Pseudoduganella dura: one gene and its partner. The protein of the gene in region 2 binds, or shares a complex with, the protein of the main gene of each other region. Links are inferred from orthologs where the notes say so. Each region holds a gene or a part of one and is shown on either strand. Other genes may lie near its edges.

What was found.
Region 1: the proteins of ybiB (region 2) and obgE are in contact, whole or in part, in a crystal structure (PDB 8BFT), measured with the Escherichia coli proteins. The link is inferred for Pseudoduganella dura from one-to-one orthologs.

The regions. Positions count from the first base shown.
Region 1 is NZ_WNWM01000002.1:1,865,399-1,868,502, forward strand. Bases 81-2,866 are described here. They hold obgE (GTPase ObgE), read right to left. Parts: upstream 2,136-2,866; coding sequence 1,026-2,135; downstream 81-1,025. Other genes in these bases: proB (glutamate 5-kinase), read right to left, coding at 81-817; rpmA (50S ribosomal protein L27), read right to left, coding at 2,225-2,488; rplU (50S ribosomal protein L21), read right to left, coding at 2,526-2,837. Also shown: more of proB, read right to left, coding at 1-80; ispB (octaprenyl diphosphate synthase), read left to right, coding at 3,059-3,104. UniProt on the Escherichia coli protein: An essential GTPase which binds GTP, GDP and possibly (p)ppGpp with moderate affinity, with high nucleotide exchange rates and a fairly low GTP hydrolysis rate.
Region 2 is NZ_WNWM01000002.1:4,153,020-4,156,163, reverse strand. Bases 20-2,845 are described here. They hold ybiB (DNA-binding protein YbiB), read right to left. Parts: upstream 2,025-2,845; coding sequence 1,014-2,024; downstream 20-1,013. Other genes in these bases: GJV26_RS18235 (3-deoxy-7-phosphoheptulonate synthase), read left to right, coding at 2,124-2,845; GJV26_RS18245 (BaiN/RdsA family NAD(P)/FAD-dependent oxidoreductase), read right to left, coding at 20-924. Outside these bases: more of GJV26_RS18245, read right to left, coding at 1-19; more of GJV26_RS18235, read left to right, coding at 2,846-3,144.

The DNA of each region.
Region 1 (3,104 bases), 2.3 Mb from region 2 along the record:
CGGTGAGGTGGCCGGTCTGCGCCTGCAGCTCGGTGCCGATCGCTTCGCCGGAGGCCAGCCGCGTCAGCACCTCGTCCTCGCGCCCGAACGCGATCACGGTGTGCGCGCCGGACTTGGCGGCGCGCCTGGCGGCCAGGATCTTGGTCAGCATGCCGCCGCGCCCCAGGCTCGAGCCGGCGCCGCCCGCCATCGCTTCGAGCTGCGGGTCGCCGGCGATGCCGCTGGTGATCAGGAAGGCCGCCGGGTCCTTGCGCGGATCGGCGGAGAACAGGCCGCGCTGGTCCGTCAGGATGATCAGCGCATCGGCCTCGATCAGGTTGGCCACCAGCGCGCCCAGCGTGTCGTTGTCGCCGAACTTGATTTCATCGGTGACGACCGTGTCGTTCTCGTTGATGATCGGCACCACGCCCAGCGACAGCAGCGTGGTCAGCGTGGAACGCGCGTTCAGGTAGCGTTCGCGGTCGGCCAGGTCGGCGTGCGTGAGCAGCACCTGCGCGGTGCCGATGCCGTGCGCGCGAAAGCTCGTTTCGTAGATCTGTGCCAGGCCCATCTGGCCCACGGCGGCGCAGGCCTGCAGTTCATGGATGTCGGTGGGGCGGTGCTCGAAGCCCAGGCGCAGCATGCCTTCGGCGATCGCGCCGGAGCTGACCAGCACGACCTGTTTGCCCAGCGTTCGCAGCGTGGCGATCTGTGCGGCCCAGCGCGCGATGGCGGCCTGGTCGAGGCCCCGGCCGTCGTTGGTGACGAGCGAGGAACCGACCTTGACGATGACGCGGCCGGCTTTCTGGACAACGGAATGTGTGATGCGCGAATTCATGGGGCGGCAAACTCTTATTGAAGGACTGGATCAAGTGCTGAAGTCGCCGGGCCGGTCGCCCTGCTTTGCCGCTGACGCCGCCCGCTCCGCGGGTGACGGATCGGGCAGGTAACAGTTGAGAGAATTTTAACCGGTAACGCGTGCGCTTACCGGGGCGGGATGCAAAAAGGGCCCGCGTGGCGGGCCCTTGGGAGGTAACGGACGGCGATCAGTCGAGGATCTTGAAACGCGGATCGTCCGGATCGATCGACGAGATGCCGCGCGCTTCCTCGGTCATCTGCGTTTCGCCGGCACGCTGCTCGCTGTGGCGCATCTTTTCCAGGTACAGGTAGATCGCGTTGACGAGTTCCTGCGTGCCTTCGCGGCCGAGCGCGGAAATCTCGAAGACCGGGCCCTTGAAGCCGAACTTCTTGACGAAGTCCTTCACGCGCTTGGCGCGCTCCGCTTCCGGCACCACGTCGAGCTTGTTCAGCACCAGCCAGCGCGGCTTGTCCAGCAGCGCTTCGTCGTACTTTTCCAGCTCTTTCACAAGCGCCTTGGCTTCCTTCACCGGGTCCACCGTGGCTTCGAACGGCGCCAGGTCGACGATGTGCAGCAGCAGGCCGGTGCGCGACAGGTGGCGCAGGAACTGGTGGCCGAGGCCCGCGCCTTCGGCGGCACCCTCGATCAGGCCTGGAATGTCGGCGATCACGAAGCTTTTTTCATGCGACACGCGCACCACGCCCAGGTTCGGGTGCAGCGTCGTGAACGGATAGTCGGCAATCTTCGGGCGCGCGTTCGACACGGCCGTGATGAACGTCGACTTGCCGGCGTTCGGCATGCCCAGCAGGCCCACGTCCGCCAGCACCTTCAGTTCCAGGCGCAGTTCGCGGCGTTCGCCTTCCTTGCCGTCGGTTTTCTGGCGCGGCGCGCGGTTGGTCGACGTCTTGAAGTGGATATTGCCCCAGCCGCCCTCGCCGCCCTTGGCCAGCATTTCGACCTGGCCATGCTCGGTCATGTCGGCGAGCATCTCGCCGGTCACGTCGTCGATGATCAGGGTGCCGACCGGCACGCGCAGCGTCACGTCGGCCGCGCCCTTGCCGTAGCAGTCGGAGCCGCGGCCCGGTTCGCCGTTGTCGGCGCGGTGCATTTTCGAATAGCGGTAGTCGACGAGCGTGTTGATGTTACGGTCGGCCACGGCCCAGATGGTGCCGCCGGTGCCGCCGTCGCCGCCGTCCGGGCCGCCGAATGGGCGAAACTTCTCACGCCGGAAAGAGGCGCAGCCGTTGCCGCCGTTACCGGCAATGACTTCGATGCGTGCTTCGTCGATGAACTTCATATCTACCGCCTGAAAATGAAAAAGGCTCCACCGATGGCAGAGCCTTTCGATAACAAAGGCTCGCGCCTTACATCACCGTGTGGGCTGAATTACTGAGCAGCCGGAACGACGGTAACGAACTTGTTGTTGCCTGCGCCCTTGACCACGAACTTGACCACGCCGTCGACCAGTGCGAACAGGGTGTGGTCCTTGCCGGTGCCAACGCCTTCGCCGGCGCGGACTGGGGTGCCACGCTGGCGGATGATGATGCCGCCGGCGTTGATCGTTTGACCGCCGTAAACCTTAACGCCCAGGCGCTTTGATTCGGAATCGCGGCCGTTGCGGGTAGTACCGCCACCTTTTTTGTGTGCCATTTATTGCTCCTTGATTGAAGAATTCAGATAACAGCGATTAGCCGTTGATCGAAACGATTTGGATTTCGGTGTAGTTCTGGCGATGGCCCTGGTGCTTCTGGTAGTGCTTACGACGGCGCATCTTGAAGATCTTGACCTTGTCGTGACGACCTTGGGAAACCACTTTCACGAGAACCGTTGCACCTTCAACCAGTGGAGCACCAAACTTGATGCTGTCGCCCGCGCCAACGGCGAGGACTTGATCGATGGTGAGTTCGGAACCAATGTCAGCAGGTATCTGTTCTACTTTGAGTTTTTCGCCAGCGACAACTTTGTATTGCTTGCCACCGGTTTTTATGACCGCGTACATGATTTGAAACCTCATCAAATGTTAAGAAAATTCCCCTGCTCGACACCCGCGTCGACGGTACCTTGACGTGGGCGGAACTCAGAGAACCAACGATTATACATGCATGCCAAAATGCCGTCAAAAACTAATTCACAAAGCCTGGCGCTCGTGGTATGTCGGCAACTAAAGACGTGCATGTCGTATAATCGCGGCACTTCAAACCCGACCGTAGCAGGCTCGCCTTGTCCACCCAATCCACCAGCCAGAACAACATCATCAGCACCATCG
Region 2 (3,144 bases):
GAAATCGTGCGCCTTCAGCAGCCCGTCCGCCAGGCGGGACGGCAGCCATTGCGCCAGCACGTTGCCGAGCTGCTTCTTGACCGTGCCCTTGCCTTCGATCAGCGTGGCGGCCACGTCCAGCTCCGGCAGCAGGTTGATCGTGATCGGCGTGCCGGGTTCCCAGAAACTGGAGATCTGCAGGATGGCCGGGCCGGACAGGCCGCGGTGCGTGAACAGCAGGTCTTCGCGGAAGCGTGCACCGGTGGCCTTGCGGCCCTTCAGCGTGCCGGTTTCCACGTCCACTTCGAGCGACACGCCGGCCAATGCCGCGAACGGCTCCCATTGCCGGGCATCGAAGGTGAGCGGCACCAGCGCGGGACGGGGTTCGACGATGGCCAGGTCGAATTGCCTGGCGATGCGGTAGCCGAAATCGGTCGCGCCGATCTTCGGGATCGACAGGCCGCCGGAGGCGATCACGACCGCCCCGGCTTCGATGAGGCCGGCGCTCGTCTGCACGAGGAAAAGCTCGCCTTCCTTTTCCACGCCTTGCACCGTGGCCGGCATGCGCCAGCGCACATTGGCGGCATCGCACTCGGCGCGCAGCATGTTGATGACCTGCTCGGCCGACTCGTCGCAGAACAGCTGGCCCTTGTGCTTCTCGTGGTACCCGATCCGGTATTTCCTGACGAGCGCGAGGAAATCCTGCGGCGTGTAGCGCGACAGCGCGCTCTTGGCGAAGTGCGGATTCTCCGACAGGAAATTGGCCGGCCCCGCGTTGATGTTGGTGAAATTGCAGCGGCCGCCGCCGGAAATGCGGATCTTCTCGGCCAGCTTTTCGGCATGATCGATCAGCACCACGCGCTTGCCCCGCTGCCCGGCCGCCGCCGCGCACATCATTCCGGCCGCGCCCGCACCGATCACCACCACGTCGAACTGTTCCGCCATTGTCTCTGCCCCGCCAATCAAACCGGGCATTGTACCTGCCTGGGCGGGTAAAGCCTTGCCAGGCTTGCCCGCCGGTGCCGATGCCCGGTTCAGCCGTGGCGGCTGCGCAACTCGCGGGAAACGGCGAGGCAGTGGCCGACCTGCTGGGCGACCGGATCGGGGACAGGCGTATCGCCGCGCAATACCGACGCGATCCAGGCGGCGGTGGCGGGGGCGCTCTTGTCTTCAGGCAGTACCGGCTCGACCTCGGCGAACATCTGCCGCTCGACGAGCACGGTGCGTTCGCCGTCGTGGAACCAGTCGATCTTTTGCGCCTTGGTGGCGTTGGCGACCGTCTCCCCTTCGGTGCCGCGCATCAGGAACGCGTCGCCGCGCGCCTGCGGGGCGGCGGTGGTGAAGTATTCGCCCAGCGTTTCCAGGTATTCGGGGTGCGTGTACGACACCAGCCGCAATGCCGGGCCGGCGAACGGCTGCAGGATCTTGACGATCGTGTGCGTGGAATTGCGCACGCCCAGCACGCGCCGCAGCGACAGCTGGTGGGCCAGCTTCGGCGCCAGCGTGTCGATCGTGATGAAGCTGGCGTGGCCGTCGGCCAGCGCACGCTCGGCATCGGCGGCCGTGGCCGCGGCGGCGATGCCCAGTTCGGCCAGCACTTCGGCGGTGGCGATGCGGCCCAGGTCGTGCGCCACGCCGTGCACCAGCACCGGCACGCCTTCGCGCGCCAGCAGCAGCGCCAGCAGCGCCGTCAGGTTGGCCATCTTGCGGGCGCCGTTGTAGGTGGGAATCAGCACCGGGGCATACGGTCCGGCGGGCGCCCGCAGCGGCGCGAACGACGCTTCGGCGGCATCGAGGAAGCCTGCCAGCTCGTCGACGGACTCGCCCTTGATGCGCATCGCCAGCAGGATGCCGCCCAGCTCCAGGTCGGAAACGCGGCCGTTCAGCATGGCCTCATACAGCGTGTACGCGTCCGCGCGGCTCATGCTGCGCGCGCCCTTGACGCCGCGGCCGATTTCCTTGATGAAAGGAGCGGCAACGAAGGGAGCCAATGCGGGGGCCAATACGGGGGCCGATGCGGGTAGGGATGTGTTTTCGATACTCATGGAAACAGCTTACCGCATTTCGGCTACACTGATCGACTCCCTAAAAGAATACCGTAAGCAAACAGAGCCTTAACAAAGCATAGCCAGAGACCTGAAGCCATGACTGCCCTCGACTTAGAAAACATCAACGTTACCTCGTTCGCGTCCATGCCCACGCCGGCCGAACTGCACGCCAGGCTGCCGATGACGGACACGGCGTTCGCCACCGTCACCAAGGGCCGCGAAGACCTGCGCAACATCCTCGACCGCAAGGACAAGCGCCTGTTCGTCGTGGTCGGCCCCTGCTCGATCCACGATCCGGTGGCCGGCCTGGACTATGCCCGCCGCCTGAAAGCGCTGCAGGAAGAAGTAAAGGACACGATGCTGCTGGTGATGCGCGTGTATTTCGAGAAGCCGCGCACGACCACCGGCTGGAAGGGCTACATCAACGATCCGTTCATGGACGATTCGTTCCGCGTGGATATCGGCATGGAAAAGGCGCGCCAGTTCCTGCTGGACGTGTGCGAGCTGGGCCTGCCAACGGCCACCGAGGCGCTCGATCCGATCTCGCCGCAATACCTGGGCGACCTGATCGCCTGGACCGCGATCGGCGCGCGCACCACCGAATCGCAGACGCACCGCGAAATGTCGTCCGGCCTGTCGACCCCGGTGGGCTTCAAGAACGGCACCGACGGCGACATCAGCATCGCGATCAACGCGATCCTCTCGGCCGCCAACCCGCACGCGTTCCTGGGCATCAATGGGGAAGGCAACGTGGCGGTCGTGCGCACGCGCGGCAATGCCTATGGCCACGTGGTGCTGCGCGGCGGCGATGGCCGCCCGAACTACGATTCCGTATCGGTGACGATCGCCGAGCAATCGCTGGCGAAGGCGAAGCTGCCGGCCAATATCGTGGTCGACTGCTCGCATGCGAACAGCTACAAGAAGCCGGAACTGCAGCCACTGGTGATGACGGACGTGATCAACCAGCTGGTGCACGGCAACCGGTCGCTGGTGGGCGTGATGATCGAGTCCAACATCGTGGCCGGCAACCAGAAGATCCCGGCCGACCTGGCCGAGCTGAAATACGGCTGTTCGGTGACGGATGCCTGCATCGACTGGGAAACCACGGCGCAGATGC